2 linked regions of the Kaistia algarum genome follow. The protein of the gene in region 2 interacts with the protein of the main gene of each other region in a pairwise test. Links are inferred from orthologs where the notes say so. Each region holds a gene or a part of one and is shown on either strand. Other genes may lie near its edges.

What was found.
Region 1: the proteins of OSH05_RS00805 (region 2) and OSH05_RS09760 interact in binary tests that used the Escherichia coli proteins (3 or more experiments, as listed by UniProt). The link is inferred for Kaistia algarum from one-to-one orthologs.

Annotation. Positions count from the first base shown.
Region 1 is NZ_JAPKNJ010000001.1:2,003,965-2,016,045, forward strand. What follows is about bases 8,785-12,081. They hold OSH05_RS09760 ([protein-PII] uridylyltransferase), read right to left. Parts: upstream 11,763-12,081; coding sequence 8,985-11,762; downstream 8,785-8,984. Other genes in these bases: murJ (murein biosynthesis integral membrane protein MurJ), read right to left, coding at 8,785-8,978; mutS (DNA mismatch repair protein MutS), read right to left, coding at 11,830-12,081. Outside these bases: tRNA (N6-isopentenyl adenosine(37)-C2)-methylthiotransferase MiaB, read right to left, coding at 1-775; OSH05_RS09715 (lysophospholipid acyltransferase family protein), read right to left, coding at 829-1,671; OSH05_RS09720 (Fur family transcriptional regulator), read right to left, coding at 1,671-2,114; OSH05_RS09725 (GNAT family N-acetyltransferase), read right to left, coding at 2,155-2,646; tRNA (adenosine(37)-N6)-threonylcarbamoyltransferase complex dimerization subunit type 1 TsaB, read right to left, coding at 2,643-3,308; OSH05_RS09735 (NifU family protein), read right to left, coding at 3,347-3,904; OSH05_RS09740 (alkaline phosphatase PhoX), read left to right, coding at 4,073-5,710; OSH05_RS09745 (universal stress protein), read right to left, coding at 5,773-6,264; trpS (tryptophan--tRNA ligase), read right to left, coding at 6,315-7,355; more of murJ, read right to left, coding at 7,416-8,784.
Region 2 is NZ_JAPKNJ010000001.1:148,922-165,615, forward strand. Bases 13,849-16,694 are described here. They hold OSH05_RS00805 (P-II family nitrogen regulator), read left to right. Parts: upstream 13,849-15,025; coding sequence 15,026-15,364; downstream 15,365-16,694. Other genes in these bases: OSH05_RS00800 (NAD(P)H-hydrate dehydratase), read right to left, coding at 13,849-14,740; glnA (type I glutamate--ammonia ligase), read left to right, coding at 15,484-16,694. In the rest of the region: OSH05_RS00740 (EAL domain-containing response regulator), read right to left, coding at 1-1,115; OSH05_RS00745 (aldo/keto reductase), read left to right, coding at 1,550-2,629; OSH05_RS00760 (HU family DNA-binding protein), read right to left, coding at 3,606-3,878; lon (endopeptidase La), read right to left, coding at 4,075-6,516; OSH05_RS00770 (linear amide C-N hydrolase), read left to right, coding at 6,821-7,915; OSH05_RS00775 (SDR family oxidoreductase), read left to right, coding at 8,283-9,221; ATP-dependent Clp protease ATP-binding subunit ClpX, read right to left, coding at 9,281-10,543; OSH05_RS00785 (ATP-dependent Clp protease proteolytic subunit), read right to left, coding at 10,778-11,413; tig (trigger factor), read right to left, coding at 11,678-13,030; more of OSH05_RS00800, read right to left, coding at 13,271-13,848. UniProt on the Escherichia coli protein: P-II indirectly controls the transcription of the glutamine synthetase gene (glnA). P-II prevents NR-II-catalyzed conversion of NR-I to NR-I-phosphate, the transcriptional activator of GlnA. When P-II is uridylylated to P-II-UMP, these events are reversed.

The sequences.
Region 1 (12,081 bases), 1.8 Mb from region 2 along the record:
CGTCGTCCATGTCGCGCGGATGGCTCGTCGTATAGCGCAGCCGGTCGAGTCCGGGAATCTCGGCGAGGCGAAAGAGCAACCGTCCCAGCCCCCATTCGCTGCCATCATCGCCAAGCCCATGCCAGGCGTTGACGTTCTGGCCGAGCAGCGTCACCTCGCGCACGCCCGCCTCGGCGAGCCGCTGGGCTTCCTCGACGATCCGCGACACCGGGCGCGACACCTCGGCACCGCGCGTATAGGGCACGACGCAGAAGGTGCAGAACTTGTCGCAGCCCTCCTGAATGGTCAGGAAGGCCGTGACGCCGCGCGATCGGGTACGCGCGGCCGCGGCGGCAGGAAGGCGCTCGAATTTCTCGGCTATGGCGAACTCGGTCTCGACCGGGCGGCCGCCGCGCTCGACGTCGCGCAAGAGCGCCGGCAGGTGCTGATAGGATTGCGGCCCGACGACCAAATCGACAACGGGCGCGCGGCGCGCGATCTCCGATCCTTCGGCCTGCGCAACGCAGCCTGCGACGCCGACGACAACGCGCCGACCGGCCCGCGCCGCTTCCTCCTTCAGGAGACGGACGCGGCCAAGCTCGGAATACACCTTCTCCGCCGCCTTCTCGCGGATATGGCAGGTATTGAGCAGGACGAGGTCGGCATCCTCGACACGATCCGTCTGCTGGTAGCCCTCAACCGCCAGTGAGTCCGCCATACGATCGGAATCGTAGACATTCATCTGGCAGCCATAGGTCTTGATGAAGACGCGCTTTGGTTCTCGAATTCCGGTCATCGATCCCGGTGAATGGCAAGGGGCGGAACGCTGGTTGCATCCCTTGACCCTTCCTAGCCGCTTTCCGTGACGCTGAGAATAGGCGCCGGTGCCGTCGGCGGCGGAACCGGCGGTCTGTTGCGCCCGGCCCTCACGGCCCGGACCATGCGGCGGACCTCGGCTTCCGCCGCGGCGGCAACGACTTTGCGGTCCGTTTCAGGCCCGAAGGCGATCGGCGTTCCAAAGACGACGACCGCGTCGATCGATCCAACGCAGATCAGGCCGGTGAGATGGGGCGCTAGATCCATGTCGCCGTGCCAGGCAACGTCGGCCATGCGCTGTCGCCCGATCGCCAAGCCCTGCAACGCCGTGTAGACGATCGCCACGGGCTGGACGACGACCTCGGCGTCGGGGCCGGTAGCGTGCCGCGCGGCACCGACGAGCGCACTGCGGAAGGGCAGAACCGAGATGCCGTCATCGGTCGTGCCTTCGGCAAACAGCACGATGGCATCGCCGGCGACGAGACGCGCGGCGATCGCCTCGTTCGAGGCCGGTGCCGAGCCGCGACGGGTGCGATCGATGAAGACGCTCCGCTGCAGGCGGGCGAGCCATTTCACCACCGGCCAGGTCCCGACCTCGCTTTTCGCGATGAAGGAAACCGGAAGCACGCTTCCCAGGGTGACGATATCGAGCCAGGAAACGTGATTCGAGAGGATGAGGAGTGGCCTTTCCGACGCCGGGGCGCCCTGGATCGTTACCTTCAGGCCCAGGCAGAAGGCAGCGACGCGTTGCCACCACATCGGGATCCGTCCCGCGAGCGATGCGGAAAAGCGGATGGCGACCAGCTGCAGAGGCAGCAAAACGAGGGTCGTCAGCGCGAGGACCAGCAGGACAAGACCAACGCGCAGTCGAGCCATCAATGGGTTTCCTTGGGGGGATCGGTCAGCGGGAGGGCGTAAAGCTCAAGACGGTGGCCGACCAACCGGAAACCGAGACGCTTGGCGATCATCTCCTGCAGCGCTTCGATTTCCTCGCTGCGGAATTCGATGACCTCGCCCGAGCGAAGATCGATCAAGTGGTCGTGATGCTCTTCCGACACGGTCTCATAACGGCTGCGGCCGTCTCGGAAATCGTGGCGCTCGATGATGCCCGCGTCCTCGAACAGCTTCACCGTCCGGTAGACGGTCGAAATCGAGATGCGGGCGTCGATCGCGAAGGCGCGCCGATAGACCTCCTCGACGTCGGGGTGATCCGTGGCGGCATCGAGGACGCGCGCGATCACCCGCCGCTGCTCCGTCATGCGCATGCCCTTGGCGGCGCATGCCTCCTCGAGCGTCTGTATCGGCGTGTTCTCTTCCATGCCGCCCGTCCTTCAACTCTACAGAAAGGGTGACAGCCGCTTAGTGAAGTTGCAACCGCAAGACAAGCGCGCCGCTCTCCCGGCCATCGGCACCGCGATAATAGCCCTTCCGTCGGCCGACTTCGACAAAGCCTAGACGGCGATAGAGCGCGATGGCGGGTGGATTGCTCTCATCGACCTCCAGGAACACCTCGGCGGCCCTGTCAGCATAGAGACGACGCAGCAATTCATCCATCAGCCGGCGGCCGAAACCCTGCCCACGGCGCCCGAGCAAAACGGCGACAGTAAGTATCTCGGCCTCGCCGGCCGTGTTGCGGGCGATGACGAAGCCGAGAATCCGGCGCCAGCCAATCACCGATTCGCGGCGCAGCAGGATGCAGCGGACGGTGTCGTCGGCGAGCAGGCTCTCGAACTCATCGACGCTCCAGCCGCGGCGAAAGCCTTCGGCATGGATGGTGGCAAGCGCCTCGAGATCGGCGGCATCGCGCACCTCGTCGAAGAAAATCCGTGGCCTTGGCAACAGTTCGATCATCGCCGGGCAATCCCGCCGCTATGAGGAATGGCATCCGGCGGCTTGCCATAGACAGGCGCCGGAGGAAACGCATCGGGAGAAAGCGCGGCGCCAAGGTCGAGCAGCGTCGCGATGGAAGGTGCCGAGCGAAGGTGAATCGGGGCGAACGCCGCGCCGAGCAGCGCCGCGCCAGCACCAGCGACATCGTAGCTGCCCTCGGGCGCCAACTCGCCGAAGCGCCCCGCGTTGGCAACAGTGAGAGGCCCCAGCGGATCGCCTTCGCCCGAGAAGACTTGCCCATAGAGCTCGTCGGCACGGGCTGGAAGCAGCGCCAGGATCGGCCGATTCGGGGCCGAAACCGAATCGCGCATCTTGGACGCCAGCACGGCATGGGCCTTGAGCGTTGGAATGCCGATCACGGGAATATCCAAGGCGAGGCCAAGACCGCGGGCGGCGGCGATCCCGACACGAAGCCCAGTGAAGGAGCCGGGGCCTGTCGAGACGGCAATGCGGTCAAGATCGCGTGCGGACAGCCCCGCTTCGGCCAGAAGCGCGGCTGTGGCTGGCATAAGGATCTCGGCATGACCACGCCCGATCGTGCGCTCGGACAAACGAATATCCGAGCCCTGGCCGATCGCCACGGAGCAGTCCTCAAGCGCGGTATCGATGGCCAGCACAATCATGCGGACGAGATAGCCGCGTCAGCCCGAGCTGTCGAGCCTCAGCCTACCGCCTGGACTTCCCGCACTTCGGGGATGAAATGACGAAGCAGGTTCTGGATGCCGTTCTTCAGCGTCGCCGTCGAGGAAGGGCAGCCGGCGCAGGAACCGCGCATGTTCAGATAGACGATGCCGTCGCGATAGCCCTGGAAGGTGATGTCGCCGCCATCCTGGGCGACGGCCGGACGAACTCGGGTCTCGATCAGTTCCTTGATCGTCTCGACCGTTTCGGCGTCTTCGGCCTCGAAGAACTCGGAACCGCTGTCGGACGGCTCGGCAGCCGCCATAACGGGCGCACCGGCGACAAAATGTTCCATGATCGCGCCGAGGAGGGCCGGCTTCAGATGCTGCCATTCCCCTTCGTTCTTGGTCACGCTGATGAAGTCGTGACCGAGAAACACGCCCGATACGCCGGATACGGAGAAGATGCGCTCGGCCAGCGGCGAACGGCCTGCCTCGGACGAATCCCGGAATTCCGCCGTGCCATCGGGCAGGACGGGGCGACCGGGGAGAAACTTGAGCGTCGACGGATTGGGTGTCGCTTCGGTCTGGATGAACATTTTGGGCCTCACGTCACCTTGGAATTCTTCAAAGCCATAATGTGATGGATCGCCGGTCCGCCTTCAAGGCCAGGACAGAGATCCATCGCAAGGTCGGCGCCTGTCATGGGAACGCAACAGACCGAGCCTATCGGGATGTTCTCTCGCCACCACGGGGACTTTACGACCATGAAGATCATATTGCTCGCGACCAGCGCGCTTGTCGCTCTCTCGCTACCCGCTCTCGCCGATCCGATCAAGCTCGGCTCCGCGCAGGTCAAGCCTGCGGAAGACGTTCTGTCGCCGGGTCTCTCGCAGGTCCCCGTCGCCGAAGGCGCGTTCAAGCTCGAGAATCCGTCGAAATATCTCGGCTATTACGGCTATGGCAAGGACGGCCCGCTGGTCCCGGCCAAGGGCGCGGTTCAGTCGAAGGACCACAATGTCGAGGCTTCCAAGACCGAGCCCGACAAGAATACCTACCTCGTGCTCGAGGGCGCGACCGGCCCGGCCAAGGGCGTCAAGTATGGCACCCATTTCGTTTTCCAGGGTCATGAGAGCGGCCCGAAAGACGAGAACGGCGTGTCGCGCGGCGGCCTGACCCGCATCAATCTCGACGCGTCGAAGGCGCATCGCGTCACGCTGATGGCCGACACCGATGTCGATGGCAAGCCGCTGCCGCTGATCGACGGCTCGGCCTGGGACCCCTTCGCCAAGATGCTGCTGCTGACCTCCGAGGAAGGCACGGATGGCGGCGTCTGGGCCGCGACGGTCGATTTCCCCTCCAAGGTCGTCGACCTCTCCGCCTTCACCGGCCGCGCCGCGTATGAAGGCGTTGAAGTCGATGCGGACGGCTCGCTCTGGCTGGTCGAGGACGCCGGCGGCAAGGGTGGCCCGAAGACGAAGAACGCCAAGCAGCCGAACTCCTTCGTCTATCGCTTCGTGCCGAAGGACAAGACGAACCTCTCGCTCGGCGGCAAGCTGCAGGTGCTGCAGGTGCTCGACGCCCAGTCGCAGCCGGTCGTCTTCCACAAGGACGACATCGACGGCGACATCCTCTCGCCGAACCAGAAGACCCTCTACACCTATGGCAACGAGCTGCCGGCGAAGTGGGTCACGATCCGCGACAGCGACGAGCATCCGGCCGAGGCCTTCGACGCCAACGATCTCGCCAAGAAGGCGGGCGGCACGCCGTTCAAGCGCCCCGAAAACGGCCAGTTCCGTCCGGGAACGAGCTTCAAGGAGTTCTATTTCACGGCAACCGGCGACACCAACGCCAAGACCGAGGCCGGCGTTGATTTCGGCGGGTTCGGCGGCGTGTTCAAGATCGCCCAGTCGAAGAAGAACCCCGACAGGGCGACGGTCGCGCTCGTCTATCGCGGCGATGCGACCCGCACGGGCTTCGACAATCTCTCTTTCCTCAACGACACGCAGCTGCTCGTCGTCGAGGATGCCGGCGACAAGCTGCACATGCAGCGCAACGCCTTCGACTCCGGCTATATCGTCGACGTGACGGCTGATTATGCGAAGGCGAGCACGCCGGATCCGGTTCGCTTCCTGAGCCAGGGCCGCGACGACATGGCGACGATCGACGAGGCGCTCACCTCGGCCGAGGGCTTCCAGAATGACGGTGACAACGAGATCACCGGCATTCACGTCTCCGACGGCAATCCGACAGTCGAAGGCCTGATCGGCACCGCTGTCCCGACACCGTTCGAAAATGGCTGGCGCGTGTTCTATACCCGCCAGCATGGCCGCAACATCACCTTCGAGATCGTCCAAGATCCGGCATCGTCAAAGAAGGACGAAGCCAAGGCGAAGAAGATGTAGTCACCCGAGCCGATCGGAAAACGGAAAGGGCGCCTTCGGGCGCCCTTTTTTTGCGTCCGCTGTCAGGCGATGGCGGCGATTTCCTCGTCCGTCAGGGCACCCGGAACGATGGTGATCGGCACCGGAAAGGTGCCCGCAAGGCGCCCGGCGATCGCGGTGACGAGCGGGCCTGGCCCTTCCTTGTCGATGCCGGCGGCCAGCACCAGGATCGCGATGTCCTCGTCCTCGGCGATGAGGTGATTGACCTGCTCGGCCCGCGCGCCCTCGCGGATCACCAGCTCCGGCTCGACGGAAGAATGGCGCCGTGCGAGATCGGCGAAGCGGGCCAGTGCCTTTTCCGCCTCCTCCGACGCCTCGGCACGCATGATGTTCTCGACGCCGATCCAATCGTGGAAGCCGGGCGGTTCGATCACATAAAGCAAGGCCAGGGCACCGCTGGTTCGCTCGGCCCTTCGGGCGGCATAGACGACCGCGCGCGAACATTCGGGGCTGTCGTCGATTACGGCCAGGAACTTGCGCCGGTGTCCGGCCTCGGTGCTTCTGCGCTTCAGCATCGCTCTATGCTGCCACTCGCCGGTCACCCCCGCAAGGCGAGGGCGAGGGATCAGTTGCGGCGGATGAAGCCGACGATATCCTTGACGCCGTCCATGATCGGCCGGGCTATCGCCTCGGCACGGGCGGCGCCATTGGCGAGAATCTGGTCGATATGGCCAGGGTCGCCCATCAGCCGGCGCATCTCGCCGCCGACCGGGCCCAGCTTCTCCACGGCCAGATCGGCCAGGGCCGGCTTGAAGGCGGAGAATGGCTGGCCGCCGAACTGGCTCAGCACATCCGGCTTCGCAAGGCCCGACAACGCCGCGTAGATGCCGACGAGATTATCCGCCTCCGGACGTCCCTTGAGGCCTTCGACCTCGCTCGGCAGCGCGTCGGCATCGGTCTTGGCCTTGCGGATCTTCTGGGCGATGCCGTCGGCGTCGTCGGTCAGGTTGATGCGCGAATAATCCGACGGATCGGATTTCGACATCTTCTTAGTGCCGTCACGCAGGCTCATGATCCGCGTCGCCGGACCGGTGATCAGCGGCTCGGTGATCGGGAAATAGGCATCACCATAGCCATGCGCGGCGATCGAGCCGGCATAGTCGTTGTTGAACTTCTGCGCGATGTCGCGCGTCAGCTCGAGATGCTGCTTCTGGTCCTCGCCGACCGGAACATGCGTCGCCTTATAGGCGAGAATGTCGGCCGCCATCAGGCTCGGATAGGCCAGGAGCCCGAGCGAGGCGTTTTCCTTGTCCTTGCCGGCCTTGTCCTTGAACTGCGTCATCCGGTTCATCCAGCCGATGCGGGCAACACAGTTGAATACCCAGGCGAGCTCGGCATGAACCGAGACCTGACTCTGGTTGAAGACGATGTGCTTCACAGGATCGATACCGGCCGCGACGAAGGCGGCCGTGACCTCGCGGATCTGGCGCGACAGCTCGGCGGGATCCTGCCAGACCGTGATCGCGTGCATGTCGACGACGCAATAGATGCAATCGTGGCTCTCCTGCAGCGCGACGAAATTGACGATCGCGCCGAGATAATTACCAAGATGCAGATTGCCGGTCGGCTGGACGCCGGAAAAGACGCGCGGCTGGAATTCGGTCATGAGGAAACCCCGTTGATCGGCCGCCTTATCGCGCGGCGAAAGGCCTCGCGCAAGCGCCGCTCAGCCTTGCCGCGCGCGCAGAACGCGGATCAGCTCGGAAAAGTCGACGATGCGCGCAAACTGGCAGAGCATCGCGTAGAGCACGGCGGCGCCGAGGCAGATCGCCGCCAACGTCAACGCGGCAATGAGCCCGCCATGCGTCCGAAGCAACGGCTCGGCGAGCGCGGCGGCGGACCGGGCAACAAGGGTCATGGCGGCCGTGGCCACGATGAGCAGGAGAGCCGAGCGGCGGAGCCGAGCGTCCGGCTGCCAATGACCACGGACAAGCAGCAATCCGCCCAAAAGGCCGGCATTCACCCAGGCCGAGAGTGACGTCGCGAGGGCGATGCCGACTTCCGACAACACGGGGAACAGCGCCAGCGAGCCCGCGACGTTGATTGCCACCGCGATGGCAGCGAACCACATCGGCGTCTTCGTGTCCTCGCGGGCGAAATAGGCCGGCGACAGCGCCTTGATCAGGACGAAGGCCGGCAGGCCGAGCGCAAAGCCCATCAGCGTTCGCGCCGTGACGAGCGTATCGGCAGCATCGAAGGCGCCGCGCTCATAGATGATGCGGACGATCGGCTCGGCCAGAGCGAACAGTCCCGCCGCCGCCGGAAGCGTCAGCGCCATCGAGAATTCGACGCTGCGGTTCTGCAGCGCCGCGGCGAGATCGGCGCGACCGGCACGAAGCTGGCGCGACAGATCGGGCAGCACGACGACGGCGATGGTGGCGCCGACAATGCCGAGTGGCAGCTGGTAGAGGCGATCGGCATAGCCCAGTACCGCGATGGCGCCGGGAGCGAAGGAAGCGATCATCGTGCCGATCACGATGTTGATCTGCGTGACGCCACCACCGATCAGACCCGGGACGGCGAGCGCCGTCAGGCGCCGCACCCCGGCAGTCAGGCGCGGGCGAAGCAAGGGCAGGTCGATCCCTGCCCGGCGGGTCGCGACAACGACCATGAGAAGCTGGGCGAGGCCGCCGACCAGGGTTGCCACCGCCAGCAGGATACCGGCTTGCTCCGTATCCTGCCGCCCGGTCACGATCACATAGGCCAGCGCGCCGACCAGGACCACATTGAGCAGCGCCGGCGCCATGGCGGCGGCGAGAAAGCGCCCATGGGCATTCAGCACGCCGCTATAGAGCGCGAGCAGCGAAATCAGCGCCAGATAGGGCAGCGCGATCCGCGTCAGCAGGATGGCGAGCGCGAATTTCTCCGGGTCGGCTGCAAAGCCCGGTGCCAGAACTCCGATGATCGGCGACATGAAAATCTCGCCCACGATCGTGACGATCACGAGGAGCAGCGCGAAGGCCGATAATACTTCGCCGGCAAATCGATGCGCCGCCTCGTCGCCGCTCTCTTCCAGACGGCGGGCGAAGAGCGGGATGAAGGCCGCGGAGAACGCGCCTTCCGCAAAGAGGCGGCGAAAGAGATTGGGCAGGCGGAAGGCGACGAGAAAAGCGTCGGCGACCGGCCCCGTACCAAGCGCCGCCGCCATGAACATGTCGCGCACGAATCCGAGCAGTCGGCTCGACATCGTGGAGCTCGCGACCGTCGCAAAATTGCGCGCGAGCGACACCGCCCGTTATCCCGTCCGGCGGGCGGATGACTTATCGGCAGCGATATCGCCCTCGAAGACCTGCTGCAGCCGGCGGCGGATATTCGCCTCGCGGGCGGCGTTGGTGACCTTCCGCGCCATCAGGTCGGTGACGTAGAAGACGTCGACGGCCCGCTCGCCGAAGGTCGCCACATGGGCGGAGGCGATGTTGAGATTGAGGTCCGAGATCGAACGCGTCAGGTCGTAGAGCAGGCCGGGCCGATCGATGCCCGAGGCTTCGATGACGGTGAACTGGTTGGACCAGGAATTGTCGAACAGGATCTCGGTCTTGACCGTGAAGGCCTTGATCTTGGCGCGCGGCTTGGCCTTGCGGGCGATCGCCTCGGGCAGCGCCACGGTCCCGGACAGCGCGTCCTCGATCAGAGCACCGACTTTCCAGCCCCGCCGCTCTTCCTCCTCGTCCGAATCGAACTCGCGCTGCAGGACGATGGTGTCGAGGGCGCGGCCATCGGTGGTGGTGAAGATCTGCGCATCGACAATGTTGCTGCCTGCGGCCGTGCAGGCGCCCGCGATCAGCGACAATAGGCGAGGATGGTCTGGCGCGAAGATGGTGATCTCGGTGACGCCCTCGAAGGGGCGCATGGAAACGGCGGTGGCGAGCGTCTTGCCCGCCGCGTCGGCCTCGCGGATCATTTCGGCATGGGCGATCTTGCGCGGCAGGTCGACGCGCATCCAATAGGCCGGGTAGTGCCGCTCCAGATAGGCCTCGCGATCGGGAGCCGACCACCCCGACAGCGCATGGCCCAGCTCGGCCCGCGCCGCGGCGACGCGCTTGTCGCGCGAAATTTGGCTGTGGCCGCCGGTCAGCAAGGGCTCGGTCTCGTAGTAGAGCGTGCGCAGCAACTGGCCCTTCCAGGCATTCCAGACGCCAGGACCGACGGCGGAGATATCGGCGATCGTCAGGATCAGCAGGAGCTTCAACCGCTCCAGGCTCTGCACGACGGCCGCGAAATCCTGGATGGTCTTGCGGTCGCCAAGGTCGCGCGACTGCGCCGTCATGCTCATCAGGAGGTGGTTCTCGATGAGCCAGGCCACCGTCTCGGTCTGCGCGGGCGACAACCCAAGCCGCGGGCCGAGCTTGCGGGCGACCCGCGCGCCGGCGATCGAATGATCCTCCGGCCGCCCCTTGGCGACATCGTGCAGGAGCATCGCCACATAGAGCACGACGCGGTCCTGGATATTCGGGATCAGGCTGCTAGCTAGCGGATGATCCTGCGCATGCTCGCCGCGCTCGATCGACGAAAGGATGCCGATCGAACGGATCAGATGTTCGTCGACCGTATAGTGATGATACATGTTGAACTGCATCATCGCGACGATTTTGCCGAAATCGGGAAGGAAACGGCCGAGTACGCCGGCCTCGTTCATCCGTCGAAGAACGATCTCCGGCTGGCTTCTTGAGGAGAGGACTTCCAGAAAAAGCCGGTTCGCGACAGGATCCTCGCGCATCTCTCCGTCGATGAGCTTCAGCGAGCGGGTCGCCGCCTTCATCAGATCGGGATGGAAGGCGAGGTTGTGCTTGTCGGCCAGGTGAAAGAGACGGATCAGATTGGCCGGATCGCGCTCGAAGACATTGGCGGCCGCCATGTTGATGCGATCATGCTCGACGACGAAATCGGTGGTGCCGGGGATCTTCTTCAGCTTCCGGCGCGGCGCGATGCCGAAGAAGCGATTGAGCCTCGGCGTCGTCTTGGCGTGTTCTTCCTCCAGCGCCGAACAGAAGATCAGCGTCAGATCGCCGACATCCTTCGCGACGAGGAAATAGTGCTTCATGAAGCGCTCGACGTCCTTCATCCCTGGATGGGACGTGTAGCCGAGGCGTACCGCCATTTCGCGCTGAAGGTCGAAGGAGAGCCGTTCCTCGGCCCGGCCCGTGAGAAAGTGGAGGTGGCAGCGCACCGACCAGAGAAAGTCCTCCGACTTGCGGAAGAGCGCCAACTCGGAACGAGAGAAGACGCCGGCCTCGACCAGCGCGTCACCGGACCGCACGCGGTAGAAATATTTGGCGATCCAGAACAGCGTATGGAGGTCGCGAAGGCCCCCCTTGCCCTCCTTCACGTTCGGCTCAACGACATAGCGCGAGGCACCCTGGCGGCGGTGACGTTCGTCGCGCTCGGCAAGCTTGGCCGCGATGAACGCCGGGCCGGTGTTCCGCACCACCTGCTCGTCGAAACGGAGGGTAAGCTCACCGAACAGCTTTTCGTCGCCCCAGAGAAAACGGGCTTCGAGGATCGCCGTCCGGATCGTCATGTCGCCGCCGGAGAGGCGTATGCACTCGTCGACGTTGCGGGTCGCATGGCCGACCTTCAGGCCGAGGTCCCAGAGCATGTAGAGGACGAACTCGACGACGCTCTCGCCCCAGGGTGTCTGCTTGTAGGGCAGCAGGAACAGGAGATCGATGTCGGAGCCCGGCGCCAGCATGCCGCGGCCATAGCCGCCCACGGCGACGAGCGCCATGCGCTCGGCCGAGGAAGGGTTCTGCGCCGGATAGACGTGACGGATCGCCAGTTGAAAGATCGCGCCGATGACTTCGTCGACGAGATCGGAAAGTCGCCGCGCGCATACGCTGCCGCGCCCGCCTGCCAGCAGATCTTGCTCGGCGCGCGCCCGGCCTTTCTTCATCACGTCCTTGAGCCGCGACAGCGCGGCCGCGCGGACCTGTGATTTTTCCGAATGGGTGGCGATCGTCTCGAGTTCGGCAGCGAGTTCATCGCGGTCGACAAGCGCGGAGTCGGATCGGATCATCGGGTTCTGCGACATCCAGAGAAGAGAATTTTTCGGAACCTAGACCGGTTCGCGGGGATAAACCACCTCAAGCGCGTTTCGACGACGCCTTCGCTTCGGTGCGTAGCGCCTTGAGCCTGTAGAGCGCCTCCAGCGCCTCGCGCGGCGTCAGGTCGTCCGGCAGGATCCGGTCGAGTTCCTCGGCCATCGGATCGGTCACGACCGGCCGCTCGGGAACGGCGCGCGACAGCGCCGCGGCGAAGAGCGGCAGGTCGTCGATCAATGTCGCCGATGGCGACTGGCGATCCGTCTCCTCCAGCCGCGAGAGCACGTCGCGCGC
Region 2 (16,694 bases):
GGTTGCAGAACGGCGAACTCGTCGCCGCCAAGACGCGCCACGGTATGGCTCTCGCCGACAAGTTCCGAGAGGGCTTCAGCGACACGCTGAAGCAGTTCATCGCCCCAATGATGGCCATGCGCATCATTGACGGCCTTGAAGCGGTCGAGATCGATGAAATGCAGGGCGAAATTCTGATCGCCCCGACGGCCGCGCGCGAGTTCGCGCCGCAGATGATCCCGCAGTAGCAAGCGGTTCGGCAGGCCGGTCAGCAAGTCATGGTTGGCGATGTGCAGCAGTCGGCGCTCGGCCTGGCGCTGGTCGGTGATGTCGATCGATGTCGAAAGGACGCTCGCGATCTCGCCCATCCCGTCATAGAGCGGGGCCTTGCTGGTGAGAAAAATCCGCGGCTCGCCATTCGGCGCCAGCACGTCCTCCTGCCGGGACGATATAGAGCGGCCGCTCTTGAGCACCAGCTGGTCGAGCCGGCGGCTGATATGGGCCCTCTCCTCGCCCAGCAGCGTCTCGATCGGTTGGCCGACCAGATCCTCCGGCTCCTTGCCGTAGAAGGCGGCCTGATGGGCGTTGACGAAGACGCAGCGACCGTTGCGATCGGTTGCGTTGATCATGGCCGGGACGGTGTCGATAACCTGCGCGAGCGCCTCGCGGCTCTCCCGCAGCAACTGTTCCTTGGCGTTCAGGCTGATCTCCAGCAAGTCGGCCCGCTTCGCGAGGAGCAACTGCTGGGTCCTGAGCTTCAGGAGATTCCTGGCCCGGGCGAGGAATTCGACGTGGTCCACCGGGCTCAGCAGGAAGTCCGTCGCTCCCGCCTCCAGCGCGGCGACCCTGAATTGCTGATCGTCGTAGGCCGTTATGACGATAACCGGGACGTCCCGATTGGAGAAATTGTCCCGGACGGCGGCGGTCAGCTCGGCACCGGACATCAACGGCATCTTGTAATCGGTAATGATCAGATCGGCAGTGTTCTCAGCCAGCCAGTCGAGCGCCTTGCGCGGATTTCCGAAGGTCCGGATCTCAAGCTCGGATCCGATCTGCCTCGCCAGCTTCGAATAGATGCGCTGATTGGTCGAGCTGTCGTCGACAATGACGATCGTGTGCATCAGTTCCGGCGCCATGGACACAGGGCGAACCTCTTACGGTAGCGTTAGCAATGCGAAGGGCGACGACCGGCAATGGGTTGCCTTGCAAGCGGCTGTAAAGTGCGTTCCACCTTGATCTATGCGTATACGCTCGTGGCTGGGCAAGAGGTAGCGGCGGCTCGACCGGCCGGAACAATTTGATCCCAACTTAAATATTGCGCCGATGCATCGCCAGGGTCCTCCGTGCCAAGGCTGGAAGCGCCGTGGGTTCGTTCGGGCGTCGGCGATGCCGTCCCGTGCAACTATCGATATCGCCGCGGTTCTGCGCTAAAATTCCGGATGGCTGGCCGCGCCTTCGTAGGGCCGGTTCCCGGTGTCAGCCACGGGGTGGGTATCAGGCCCATTCGGCATCATCCCGTATCGAGCCATCATCCATCCAAGAAATCGAGCCGAATAAGAGGAACGCACGCATGGAATACCGTCAACTGGGGCGCTCGGGTCTCAAGGTCTCCTCTATGGCCTTCGGGACAGCGACTTTCGGCGGCGTCGGGGCACTGTCGAAATGGGGGGCAACCGACGATCAGGAGGCCCGGCGCCTCCTCGACATCTGTATCGACGCGGGAATCAACACCGTCGATACCGCCAATGCCTATTCGAATGGCCGGGCGGAAGAGATCCTGGGCGTGGCGATCGAGGGCCGCCGCAAGGATCTCGTCGTAGCGACAAAGGTCCGCTTCCCCATGGGCTCGGGCCCCAATGACGAAGGGCTTTCCCGCCATCACATCATCGCCGAGTGCGAGGCCAGCCTCCGGCGGCTGCGGACGGATTATATCGACCTCTACCAGCTGCATGAGTGGGACGGGCTGACCCCGCTGGAAGAGACGATGGAAGCGCTCGATACGCTCGTGCGTTCCGGCAAGGTCCGGTATGTCGGCGCTTCGAATTTTTCGGGCTGGCAGCTGATGAAGGCGATGGAAACGGCGCGTTCCAACCGGTTCGTTCCTCTGATCAGCCAGCAGATCTACTATTCGCTGGAATCACGCGACGCCGAATATGAACTGATCCCCGTGACAATCGACCAGGGTCTCGGCGTGCTCGTCTGGAGCCCGCTGGCGGGCGGTCTTCTCTCCGGCAAGTACCGGCGCGGCAAGACGCCCGAGGAAGGTGGACGCCATCTCAATGATTGGCACGAGCCCCCGATCTCCGACCAGGAGCGCCTCTATGACACTGTGGAGATACTGATTTCGATCGCGGAGACGCGTGGGGTCGCTCCGGCGCAGATTGCACTCGCCTGGCTGCTCGGACGTCCGGGCGTCACGTCCGTGATCTTCGGCTCGCGGACGGAAGACCAGCTCCGCCGCAATCTGGGTGCCGCCGAGCTCGTTCTCTCCGCCGAGGAGCGCCAGCAACTCGACGAGGTGAGCCTGCAGCGCCTGATCTATCCCTACTGGCACCAGCGCGACAGCGCCGCGAAGCGTCTGGGCGCGCCCGAGCTCAGCCTCATCCGGCCCTACCTCGGACGTGGAAGGGCCGTCGATCTTAGCAAATAGGGCCGCGGCATCCCGCCGTCGGTGCCAGCCGCGCCATATGCCGTCGCACAAACGTGCGACGGCGACAGCTAGCCTCGGAGGGCCGATCCCGCGATCCAGCCGATGGGTCGCCCTCCGCTCCCGGCAAAGAATCTCGGCCCCGCATGCCGCCCGTGAGCCAGCGCGCCACGAGTGGCCAAGGCCAGCGGGCGCCCGGCAAGGCGGTCCGAATCGCTACCCCCACATCGACGGCGACGATCAATGGCAGCGGCCCGGTATCGGGTGATTCGTCGGCCGGATCGAACGCCTTTGGCGCAGAGCGAACATGGATCGGCATCGCCAGGCGCGACGCGCTCGGTGTGGCGAAAGCCCCGTTCGAAAGGCTCGTTTCCCGATCAGTGCATCGTTGCGTCGGCTAAGGCACAGAGTTCCGCGGAAACGGCGCGAACGCGACTGCGGAGAGGACGGATCAGGCTCAGGAAGGCTGAACCCACCGGCCAGCGTCTCGATCCCGAAGGATCAAGGCCTGAAGCTAAGTGCTTGAAAAGTGGCGGGAGTGACGGGGCTCGAACCCGCGACCTCCGGCGTGACAGGCCGGCGCTCTAACCAACTGAGCTACACCCCCGCTGGGGTCCTCTTTCGAGGCCGACGCTGCGTTGCCGCGTCGTGTGGGCGGTGAAGTACGGCACCCCTTCCGCCAAGTCAAGCTGCCTCGTCACGTTGGCAGCTTCATCCCAAAGCCATGTGGAAAACTGGTGGGCGGTGAGAGACTCGAACTCCCGACATCCTCGGTGTAAACGAGGCGCTCTACCAACTGAGCTAACCGCCCCCACGGGCCACGAGGCGCTTGCCGCCTCGATGCGAAGAGAGCTTTAGGCGATTTTCGGATCGCCTTTCAACCCTTCTCGCCATTTCATCTCGCTTTTGCGAGGTTCAACGGAAACGACCTCGCGCCGCAAGGCGCAAGGCCGGTACCGCTATGGCACAGAAAGCTGTCTTAGTTGACGGCGTCCTTGAGGCCCTTACCGGCCTTGAACTTCGGCGTCTTGGAAGCGGCGATCGCGATCGTCTCGCCAGTGCGCGGATTGCGGCCCTCGCTCGCGGCGCGGGTAGCAACCGAGAAATTGCCGAATCCGATGATCTTGACTTCATCGCCGGACTTCAGGGCATCGGTGATCGCCTCGAACGTGGCATCGACGGCTTCCGCAGCGGCGGCCTTCGAGGACTTGGTGCGCTCGGCAACAGCGGCGATGAGATCGTTCTTGTTCATGATGATCCTTTCCCTGGTCTCATGGCTGAGATCGACTCCTTCGACCTCATCCGTGGCGCGAGCAATCTCCGAAAAAGATGGCTCTGGCAAGGGAAAATGGCTGAATTCCGCGACTTTGCTAGAGAATTCGGCAATTCTTCACACGAAAACGCCCGCCGGAAAGGCGGGCGCTCTCATTTATCGACTTGTCAAGGGGTCAGTGCGCGGTCAGCGCCGACCCATCCTCCTCCGCGGCGATGGCCGCCTTGGCGTCTGCCTTGGGATCAACCTTGCTTTCATCCCAGACGATCGGCTCCGGCTTTCGGACCAGCGCATGCGCCAGGACGTCGTCCATCCGGGCCACCGGGATGATCTCCAGACCGTTCTTCACATTGTCCGGGATCTCGGTGAGATCCTTGGCATTGTCCTCCGGGATCATGACCTTCTTGATCCCGGCACGCAGCGCCGCAAGCAGCTTCTCCTTCAGACCGCCGATCGGCAGAACACGGCCCCGCAAGGTGATCTCGCCGGTCATGGCGACATCCTTGCGAACCGGAATGCCGGTCATGGTCGAGACGATCGCCGTCACCATCGCAATGCCGGCCGAGGGTCCATCCTTGGGCGTCGCGCCTTCCGGCACGTGCACATGGATGTCGCGACGGTCGAAGAGCGGCGGCTCGATGCCGAAATCGACGGCCCTCGAGCGGACATAGGAAGCCGCCGCCGAGATCGATTCCTTCATCACGTCACGCAGATTGCCGGTGACCGTCATGCGGCCCTTGCCGGGCATCATGACGCCTTCGATCGTCAGGATCTCGCCGCCGACTTCCGTCCAGGCAAGGCCGGTGACGACACCGACCTGATCCTCAAGCTCGACCTCGCCATACCGATAGCGAGGAACGCCGAGATATTCCTCGACGACCGCCTCGTCGACTTTGATCGACTTCTTGTCCGACAGGATCAGTTCCTTGACCGCCTTGCGGGCCAAAGTCGCGATCTCGCGCTCCAGGCTGCGGACGCCCGCCTCCCTCGTGTAGCGACGGATGACAAAGCGCAGCGCCTCGTTCTCGACCGAGAACTCCTTGTCGGAAAGGCCATGGTTCTTCATGACTTTCGGCATGAGATGCTTGTGCGCGATCTCGAGCTTCTCGTCCTCGGTATAGCCGGCGATACGGATGATCTCCATCCGGTCCATCAGCGGGCCGGGGATGTTCAGCGTGTTCGCCGTCGTCACGAACATCACGTTCGACAGGTCATAATCGACCTCGAGGTAATGGTCGTTGAACGTGCCGTTCTGCTCCGGATCCAGCACCTCCAGCAGCGCCGAGGACGGATCGCCGCGAAAGTCCTGGCCCATCTTGTCGATCTCATCGAGCAGGAAGAGCGGATTGGACTTCTTGGCTTTCTTCATCGACTGGATGACCTTGCCGGGCATCGAACCGATATAGGTGCGCCGATGGCCGCGGATCTCGGCCTCGTCACGAACGCCGCCGAGCGACATGCGGACATATTCACGTCCCGTCGCCTTGGCGATCGACTTGGCGAGCGAGGTCTTGCCGACGCCAGGCGGGCCGACGAGGCACAGGATCGGCCCCTTCAGCGTGTTGGCGCGGCTCTGCACGGCCAGGTACTCGACGATGCGGTCCTTGACCTTGTCGAGGCCATAGTGGTCCGCGTCGAGAATCTCCTGCGCATAGCGCAGGTCGTTCTTGACCTTGGACTTCTTGCCCCACGGAATGCCGAGCAGCCAATCGAGATAATTGCGCACGACGGTCGCTTCCGCCGACATCGGCGACATCTGGCGAAGCTTCTTCAATTCGCCCTGCGCCTTTTCGCGCGCTTCTTTCGAGAGCTTGGTCTTGGCGATGCGCTCCTCGAGTTCGGCGAGTTCGTCCTTGCCGTCCTCCTGGTCGCCCAGCTCCTTCTGGATCGCCTTCATCTGCTCGTTCAGATAGTACTCGCGCTGCGTCTTCTCCATCTGGCGCTTTACGCGCGAGCGGATGCGCTTTTCCACCTGCAGAACGGAGATCTCGCTCTCCATGAGGCCGAGCACGCGTTCCAGCCGCTCGCCGACCGTTCCGAGCGCCAGGATCTGCTGCTTCTCCGGGATCTTGATCGCCAGATGAGAGGCAACGGTATCGGCGAGCTTCGAGTAGTCCTCGATCTGCGTCACCGCGCCGACGACCTCGGGCGAGACCTTCTTGTTGAGCTTCACATAGTTCTCGAACTCGGACACGACCGAGCGAGCCAGCGCCTCGACCTCGACCTTGTCGCCTTCGGCGTCCGGCAAGGGATGGGCGTAAGCCTCATAATAGGTCTCGTGGTCGGTGTAGCGCTGGACCTCGGCACGCGAGATGCCCTCGACCAGAACCTTGACCGTGCCGTCGGGCAACTTCAGCAGCTGCAGGACGCTCGCCAGCGTGCCGATCGGATAGATCGCATCGGGGAGCGGATCATCGTCGCCTGGATTCTGCTGCGTCGCGAGCAGGATGTGCTTGTCGGCGCGCATGACCTCCTCAAGCGCGCGGATCGACTTCTCGCGGCCGACGAAGAGCGGCACGATCATGTGCGGGAACACCACGATGTCGCGCAGGGGCAGGACCGGATAGAGTTCGTCGCCCATGGGAAGGCCGAGCGAACGCTTGGGTTCGGTTGTCATTCTGGTTCCTTTCACAACCGGTACGGCCCCGAAGGCACCGTTCGGCCTGGAAGTCGAGCAACGGCTCTTGGGAGGAAGCCGCAACTCGACTCGTCGGTTCGTGCGTCTGGCGACGCGTTGCTCATTAGGTGGCGTTGCCGCCTAGGGGTGTCAAGCACTGCTCCTTTACCGAACGGTCATGTTTGCAGGACCAATGCACAAACCCTGCCAGCACAGCCGCGAAGGCTGGTTGCCCCAGGTCATAATGTATGGCGTGCCGGAGTCTAATATGCCGTCTCGACCAGAGCACCCCCGGAGGACTCCCATGCCACGCATCCGCTCGACGATCGCCGCCGCAACCGCGACCCTCGCCCTTCTCGCGACCAGCCTCGCGCCGGCCGACGCCTGTACCCGGGCCGTCTATATCGGCTCGGACAATACCGTGATCACGGGTCGCTCGATGGACTGGCTTGAAGACATGCATACGAGGCTCTGGGCGTTCCCGCGCGGCATAAAGCGCGACGGCGCCGCGGGGCCGGGCTCGCCGGTCTGGACGTCAAAATATGGCAGCATCGTCGCTTCCGGCTATGACATCGGCACGGCCGACGGCATGAACGAGGCCGGACTGGTAGCGAACCTGCTCTACCTGACCGAATCCGACTACGGCTCAACCCATGGCAAGCCGCCGCTCTCGATGGCGCTTTGGGCGCAGTATGTGCTCGACAATTTCGCCACCGTGGCTGACGCCGTCACGGCCTTGGAGAAGGAGCCGTTCCGTGTCCAGACGGCCAAGCTGCCGAACGGCAAAGCCGCGCAACTGCACCTGTCGATTTCCGACGCGACCGGTGACTCGGCGATCTTCCAATATATCGGCGGGAAGCTGGTGATCTATCACGGCGAGCAGTATCGCGTGATGACCAACTCGCCGACCTATGACCAGCAATTGGCGCTCAACAGCTATTGGCAGGAGATCGGCGGGCTCACCTTCCTGCCCGGCACGAACCGGGCCGCCGATCGCTTCGCCCGCGCCGATTTCCTGATCCACGCCATTCCGACCAAGATCGCGCCGACCTATATCAGCGCCGTCCCGAACCAGAGCTTCGACAATCAGGCGGTGGCGAGCGTCATGGGCGTCATGCGCTCGGTCTCGGTGCCGCTCGGCATCACGACGCCGGGCCAGCCGAACATCTCCTCGACCATCTGGCGGACGGTCGCTGACCAGAAGAACAAGGTCTATTTCTTCGATTCCTCCACCAGCCCCAACACTTTCTGGGTGCCGCTCGCCGATCTCGACCTGAAAGAAGGCGCGCCGGTGATGATGCTCGACATAACGGGCGGGAAGGTCTTCGCAGGAAATGCGGCGGACAAGTTCGTCGAGACGAAGCCGTTCACGTTCATGGAAGTGGTGCCGACGCAATAGCGTCCACTCTCATGCGCAGGCCCTGTGCGTCGGCCGTCGCTTGCTCCTGCCCTTATCGGACAGCGCCAGCCGGGTCTGCCAACGGCGTTCATACGCCTCGAAACGAGGGGCCGCGCAAGGCGCTGCCCCTGCACGACGATGACAGCGGCCGGTTGACAGGCTCGGCGCGCCCGCAGTAAGTCGCTGTCGTCGAAAATGGCTGGCTTGGTCTCGGTAGGCCCAAGCCCTTCTCCCTGGCGGAGAAGCTCTGGTCCACGCTTGGCGTGTGATCCCCCGACAGTCCCCCGCGCCTCGGCGCGTCCCGGGTCTGTCTGGTAGCCGGTTCGAACTGCCTGCTTCGACCGACCCGCTCATCAAGGAGCCGTTCATGTCGGTCGTCGATTCATCCCGTTCTGTTCTCGTCTATCTCGCCAATGGCGTGCAAGGCGGAGCGGTCGTTCGGGCTGCGCTTTGCAGCGGGTTCAAGGTCCGGGCCCTCGTGCGCGACCGCGGAGGCAGCCACGCGCTGGCGGCACGAGACGTCGAACTCGTCGAAGGCGACCTGCGCGATCCCACGGCGCTGCTGGCTGCCAGCGCCGGCGTCGGGCATGCCGTGCTTCAGGTTCCCATTGGTCCGGCCGATCAGATGCTGACAATGGCAGCCAATGCGGTGACGGCATCGCGCGCGGCCGGCCTCCGGTCCATTGCCTTGAAGCTGGCGAGCGCCAGCCGGCCGGCGCCATGCGCCGAGCCCAGCTTCATTGCCAATGCGCAGATCGAGCATCTGGTTCGTAGCGAAGGCCCGCCCTTCGCCGTGGTCCGGCCGACCCTGTATCTGGACAATTTGCTGAAGCCATCCGCCCGCGCCGATATTGTCGGAGACGGCGTGTTCTCACCGCCGATCGACGCATCCCAGCGGATCGCTTGGACATCCGCCGATGATTGCGCGGCGGCAGCCATGGCCTTGCTGGACCGCGGTGTCGATGGTGGCGACCACCTCATCGCCGGGCCGGAAAGCGTCACCGGCGACGAACTGGCCGCCCGGATCTCAACCGGACTCGGGCGCCCGGTCGTCTACCGCGCGCAACCGCTCACCGAATTCGAATCGGAGATCGACGCGGTGATGGGGCAAGGCATGGGGCGGCGAGTCGCGTCGAAATTCCATTTCTTCGCCGGGCAGAAGCGCGAGGCCGACGCGATGCTGTCCGTTGCCTTCGAAGCGTCGGGCGCGCTCGCCGGCTTCGAGCCCAGTTCGATTGAGGCCTGGGTCCGGCGCCATCGTCAGGATTTTCTGGCGCCGGTGCATCCCGAGCGAGCCGCCGGGTGAAATGAAAAGGCCCGGCGGATCGCTCCGCCGGGCCTCCTATGTCTTTAGCCGCAGCCGGATCAGGCGTTGGCCGCCTCGTCCTGGCGCTCGGCGTAGATATAGAGCGGGCGGGCCTTGCCCTCGACCACTTCGGCCGAGATCACGACTTCCTGCACGCCGTCGAGGCCGGGCAGGTCGAACATGGTCTCAAGCAGGATCTGCTCCATGATCGACCGCAGGCCGCGGGCGCCGGTCTTGCGCTCGATGGCGCGCTTGGCGATCGCGATCAGGGCGTCGGGATGGAACGCCAGCTCGACATTCTCCATCTCGAACAGGCGCTGATACTGCTTGACGAGCGCGTTCTTCGGCTCGGTCAGGATGGTAATCAGCGCGCCCTCGTCGAGATCCTCCAGCGTCGCCAGAACCGGCAGCCGGCCGACGAATTCGGGGATCAGGCCGAACTTCAGCAGGTCTTCCGGCTCGACATGACGGAACAATTCGCCAGTACGACGATCCTCCGGACCCGCGACGCGGGCGCCGAAGCCGATCGAGGTCGAGCGACCGCGATCGGAAATGATCCGCTCCAGGCCGGCAAAGGCGCCGCCGCAGATGAACAGGATGTTGGTCGTATCGACCTGCAGGAATTCCTGCTGGGGATGCTTGCGCCCGCCCTGCGGCGGCACGGAGGCGACAGTGCCTTCCATGATCTTCAGCAGCGCCTGCTGCACGCCCTCGCCCGACACATCGCGCGTGATCGACGGGTTGTCGGACTTGCGGCTGATCTTGTCGACCTCGTCGATATAGACGATGCCGCGCTGTGCCCGCTCGACATTGTAATCGGCGGATTGCAGCAGCTTCAGGATGATGTTCTCGACATCCTCGCCGACATAGCCGGCCTCGGTCAGCGTCGTGGCATCCGCCATGGTGAACGGCACGTCGAGGATGCGGGCGAGCGTCTGCGCGAGCAGCGTCTTGCCGCAACCGGTCGGCCCGATCAGCAGGATGTTTGACTTGGCCAGTTCGACGTCGTTGTTCTTCGCCGCGTGATTGAGCCGCTTGTAATGATTATGCACCGCGACCGAGAGCACGCGCTTGGCGTGGCGCTGGCCGATCACATAATCGTCGAGGACGGCACAAATCTCCTGCGGCGTTGGAACGCCGTCGCGCGACTTCACCAGCGAGGACTTCGATTCCTCGCGAATGATGTCCATGCAGAGCTCGACGCATTCATCGCAGATGAAAACCGTCGGCCCAGCAATCAGCTTGCGCACCTCGTGCTGGCTCTTGCCGCAAAACGAGCAGTAGAGCGTGTTCTTGGTGTCGCTGCCGCTGACTTTGCTCATCCGTCTACCTCGCTGTCGTCCGGCCCTCCGGGCGGAACGACCTATTCGTGTATCAACCGGTTCGCGCTCAATCGAACCGGTCAGCGAAAACCCCGACCCTAGAGCCCCTGCCGACGGACGCAATCGGCTGAGATTGATCCAATCACGCTAGCGGCGACTCGATCAAGATATACTTAACGACGCAGCCCGCCTTGACGAGGCCGCGCCGCCGGGCGATTTCGGGGCTTAGCCGGGTCAATCTTTCTTGAGCTCGTCGAGAGCCTCGCGGGACGTCATCACCTGATCGATCAGGCCGAACTTCACAGCGGCCTCGGCGACGAGGAAATTGTCGCGCTCCAGCGCATGCTCGATCGTCTTGTAGTCGTTGCCGGTGTGATGAACATAGATCTCGTTCAGACGCCGCTTCAGGCTTTCGACTTCCTTGGCGTGGATCAGGATGTCCGTCACCTGGCCCTGATAGCCGCCGGAAGGCTGGTGCACCATGATCCGCGCATTCGGCAGGGCAAAGCGCATGCCCTTGGCGCCGGCGGTGAGCAGCAGCGAGCCCATCGAGGCGGCCTGGCCGATGCACAAGGTCGACACGGCAGGCTTGATGAACTGCATCGTATCGTAGATCGCGAGGCCCGACGTCACTACGCCGCCCGGCGAATTGATATAGATCGCGATCTCTTTCTTCGGGTTCTCGGCCTCGAGGAAGAGGAGCTGCGCGCATACGAGCGTCGACATATAATCTTCGACAGGACCCGTGATGAAAATGATGCGCTCTTTGAGCAGGCGCGAATAGATGTCGTAAGCGCGCTCGCCGCGATTGGTCTGCTCGACCACCATCGGCACGAGCGTGTTCATATAGAGGTCGACTGGGTCTTTCATGATCTTCCTTCGGCGACGTCAGCTTGCCACAGGTCTAATGTCATCGCCCCGGCCGACCTCACTCGGAATGACCGATTCCCGGGGCATTGCAGAGCCATACATATGGTAGGTCGACCGGCTTCGAAAGGGGTGGGTATCCCGAGTAACAGGGTGAACCCTCCCAAGCGCCGCATAGCCGGCGTAAAACGTTCCGCAGCGGAGCTTTGAAACGAGCATGGCCGCGACGAGCGCGGCCATGCTGTATCAGGTAGAACGAGCCGCGGCTCAGACCTTGGCGTCTTCCTCGTCGTCCTTGAACAGCTCCTCGCGCGAGACAGTGCGGTCGGTGATGTCGGCAAGGGTCAGGAGATGGTCGACGACCTTCTCCTCGAAGATCGGGGCGCGCAGGCTGGCGAGCGCCTCGGGATTTTCCTTGTAGAAGTCGTAGACCTGCTTCTCCTGGCCCGGATACTGGCGGATCCGGTCGACAAGCGCCTTCTGGACTTCCTCGTCGGTCACCTGGATCTGGTTCTTCTCGCCGATCTCGGAGAGCACCAGACCGAGGCGGACGCGGCGCTCGGCGATCTTGCGATAATCCGCCTTGGCTGCGTCTTCCGTCGTTTCCTCGTCGGCGAAGCTGCGTCCCGAACGCTCGAGGTCCTGCGTCACCTGGTTCCAGACGTTCTGGAATTCCTGCTCGACCATGGTCGGCGGCAGCTCGAAGGTGTGGCGCTCGTCGAGCTGGTCGAGCAGCTGGCGCTTGATCTTGGTGCGCGTCGCCACGTTGAGCTGGCCCTGCATCTGCTCGCGGATCGTCTCGCGGAGCTTTTCCAGCGATTCGATGCCGAACTTCTTCGCCCATTCGTCATCGACCGTGACAGCCACCGGCGAAGAGACTTCCTTGACGACGACGTCGAAGGTCGCGGCCTTGCCGGCGAGCGTCTTGGAACCGTAATCCTCGGGGAAGGTCACGTTCAGCACGCGCTCATCGCCGACCTTGGCGCCGATCAGCTGGTCTTCGAAGCCGGGAATGAAACGGCCCGATCCGATCTGAACCATGCCGTTTTCGTCGGCGCCGCCCTCGAAGGGCTCGCCGTCTATCTTGCCGACATAGGAGATGGTCAGGCGGTCGCCCGTCTCGGCGGCGCCTTCCTTCGGGCTGTACTCGCTCGAATCGCGGGCCAGCTTGTTGACCTCGGTGTCGACTTCCTCATCCGTCACCCCGGCGACCGGACGGTCGATCTTGATGCCGCTCAATTCGCCCAGCGTGAACGCCGGCAGAATCTCATACGTCATCTTGTAGGCAAGATCGCGCTTGCCGGAGAGGATCTCGACGGTCTCGTCCTCGCTCTCGGGCAGCTCGAAGCTCGGCTGCATGGCGGCGCGCTCGCCGCGCTCCTCAAGCGTCTTGCGGGCGTTCTCGTTCAGAACGTCCTGGACGATCTCGGCCATGGCCGACTTGCCGTAGAGGCGCCGCAGATGGGCCGTCGGGACCTTGCCGGGACGGAAGCCGTTGAGCTTCACCTGGCCCCTCATCTCCTCAAGACGAGCAGAGAGACGGCTGTCGAGCTCGGTCGCGGGGACCACGATCTGGATTTCACGTTTCAGGCCCTCGTTGAGGGTCTCGGTCACCTGCATTTTCAGCGCTTTCTCGTATCGGTCCGTTTGTTGGTTGGCGTCTAGCCGGCGCCGTCGTTCTCTTCTTACGCGGGCGCTGGTGCGGGCGGAGGGACTTGAACCCCCATGGCGCGAGCCACTGGAACCTAAATCCAGCGTGTCTACCAGTTCCACCACGCCCGCGACCGCCGACCGCCGGAACAGGCCTTGTGGCCGGACTCTGTCCAAGGCGCCGCCTCTATAGCATCCAAGCCCGCGCGGTCAATCGAAAAGCCGACGGAGGACTTCGGGCAACGCTTCGGGCAGGTCCTCGGCGATGAGTCCCCTACCCCGCATATTGCCCGCCTCGCCATGCAGGAAGACAGCGGCGCTGGCTGCCTCGAAGGCGGGCATGTGCTGCGCCATGAGCCCGCCGATCATGCCGGCAAGGACATCGCCCGAGCCGGCGGTGGCGAGAAAGGGGGGCGCGTTGTCGGCTATGGTTGCCCTGCCATCCGGATGGGCGACCACTGTATCGGCGCCCTTGAGAAGAAGGATGGCGCCCGATCGCCCGGCCGCGGCGCGGGCGCGATCGAGCTTGCCCGGCTCGCCGGCGAGATCGGGGAAGAGACGGGCGAACTCGCCGTCATGCGGCGTCAGCACCACCGGCGCCGAACGCGCCTGGATGGCACGGAAGAGCCGATCGGGAGTGTCGCGGAAGGCCGTGAGCGCGTCAGCGTCGAGCACCAGCGCCGCCTCGGTCGCCAGCGCGGCTTCGATCAGTTCCACGGTGGGCTCGCCCGTCCCCAGCGCCGGGCCGGCAACGACGACGTTGAAGCGCTTGTCGGCGAGCAGGTCGCGCAGGCCGGCGGCACCCTCGATCCGCCGCAGCATGATCGCGGTGAGATGGGCCGCGTTGACGGCAAGCGCGTCGGGCGGCGAGGCGATCGTGACGAGGCCGGCACCCACCCTGAGGCCGGCACGGGCGGCCATGCGCGCGGCGCCGGTGTGGAGCATGCCGCCGGAGACCACGACGAGATGGCCGCGGTCATATTTATGGCCGTCTGTGCGAGCAACGGGAAAGGCCGGCAGCCAAGCCTCCTTGCGGTTCTCGGCGGCGCGGGGCCGTATCCAATCGAGCACGCTGTCCTCAATTCCGATCTGAGCGATCGTCAGCCGGCCGCAATGGGCTCTGCCCGGTATCAGCCGGTGACCTGGCTTGGGCCGGAAGAAGGTGACCGTTTCGTCGGCACGGACGGCGATGCCCAGCACTGCGCCGGTGCGACCGTGAATGCCGCTCGGCAGGTCGACGGCAATGACAGGGGCGGGCGCGGCGTTGATCGCCCCCACCGTCCGCGCCGCCTCGCCTTCCAGATCGCGGTCAAGGCCCGCGCCAAAAAGCGCATCGACGATGATGCCGGCGTTCACAAGATCGAGATCGCCAAGCGGCAGGACGGGACCCGTCCAGTCAGCGGCGGCGAGCGCCGCATCGCCTTTGAGCCGCTCCCGCGCACCAAGCAGGCCGAGCTCGACGCGATAGCCGCGCGCCGCGAGGATGCGGGCTGCGACGAAGCCGTCACCACCATTGTTTCCCGGCCCGCAGGCAATCGCGACGCGGGTGCCGAGCGGGGCGCGGGCGACGACGTCGGCGACGGCCCGTCCGGCCGTCTTCATCAGTTCATAGCCCGCCATTCCGCCGGCGATGGTGCGACGGTCGGCTTCGGCCATTTCGTCGGGCGTCAACAATTCCATGGCTGGCTCAAGCTTGAGGAAAGCACATCGGAGCATAGCCCATGCCGCAACCATGCGGCGACGTAGCTTGGAGATTTGTCGATCTTTTGTGCATTTGCCTATTGATTGCTCCGCGTTCCTCGCGCTTCAGTGGCGCTGGAACAGATCCAGACAGACGATAGCCCAATTTTCCGGCGTTTCGGCGCAGGTAGGTACACGGCTCCATAGTGGCACGGAGCCTGCAAGCAAGCGTGGCGGAAGGCCGGCCGCTCGGCCCTCAGGCAAGCATTCGGAGATGCGGAGGCAATGAAAAAGATCGAAGCGATCATCAAGCCGTTCAAGCTCGATGAAGTGAAGGAAGCGCTGCAGGAAGTCGGCCTCCAGGGTATCACGGTCACGGAAGCCAAGGGCTTCGGGCGCCAGAAGGGCCACACCGAGCTCTATCGCGGCGCGGAATATGTCGTGGATTTCCTCCCCAAGGTGAAGGTCGAGATCGTCCTGGGCGACGACCTCGTCGAGCGGGCCGTCGACGCCATCCGCAAGGCGGCGCAGACGGGCAGGATCGGCGACGGAAAGATCTTCGTCTCCAATATCGAGGAGGCCGTGCGAATCCGTACCGGCGAAAGCGGGCTGGACGCGATCTAGTTCCTTGATTATCACCGGCGCTTGCAGCGTTGGTGCGCCTTTCCTTTCGTGCTGACGGCTGCCATCTTCAGCCTTGATGCCGGCTACGGCACGAGCCATCTGATGGAAGGAAACGCGTTATGAAGACGGCCAAGGACGTCCTGAAACTGATCAAGGATCAGGACGTGAAGTATGTCGACCTGCGCTTCACCGATCCGCGCGGCAAGTGGCAGCATGTCACGTTCGACGTCGGCATGGTCGACGAGGAGATGTTCGCCGAAGGCACTGCCTTCGACGGCTCCTCGATCGCCGGATGGAAGGCGATCAACGAGTCGGACATGACGCTGATTCCCGACCCGGACAGCGCCTTCATTGACCCCTTCTTCGCGCAGACCACACTCGTTCTCGTCGGCGACATCATCGACCCGATCTCCGGCGAGAGCTACAACCGCGATCCGCGCGCGATCGCGAAGAAGTCCGAAGCCTATATGAAGCAGCTGGGCATCGGCGATACGGTCTATTTCGGACCGGAAGCCGAGTTCTTCATCTTCTCGGACGTCAAGTACAAGGTCGATCCGTACAATACCGGCTTCAGGATCGACGATCCCGAACTGCCCACCAATACCGACACGGATTATGATGGCGGCAATCTCGGCCATCACGTGAAGAAGAAGGGCGGCTATTTCCCCGTCCCGCCGATCGACAGCCAGCAGGATCTGCGCGGCGAAATGCTCGCCCAGATGGCCGCGATGGGCGTCGCCGTCGAGAAGCATCATCACGAGGTCGCTTCGGCCCAGCACGAACTCGGCATCAAGTTCGCGCCGCTGACCAAGGTCGCCGACCATCTGCAGATCTACAAATACGCGATCCACAATGTCGCGCAGGCCTATGGCAAGACGGCCACGTTCATGCCGAAGCCGGTGTTCGGCGACAATGGCTCGGGCATGCATTGCCACCAGTCGATCTGGAAGGACGGCAAGCCGGTCTTCGCCGGCAACCAGTACGCCGACCTCTCCGAGACCTGCCTCTATTATATCGGCGGCATCCTGAAGCACGCCAAGGCGCTCAACGCCTTCACCAACCCGTCGACCAACTCCTACAAGCGTCTGGTCCCGGGTTATGAGGCGCCGGTGCTGCTCGCCTATTCGGCGCGCAACCGCTCGGCTTCGGTGCGCATCCCCTACACGACCTCGCCCAAGGCCAAGCGCCTTGAGGTCCGCTTCCCCGACCCGACCGCCAATCCGTATCTCGCCTTCGCGGCGATGCTGATGGCCGGACTCGACGGCATCAAGAACAAGATCCATCCCGGCGAGGCGATGGACAAGAACCTCTACGACCTGCCGCCGAAGGA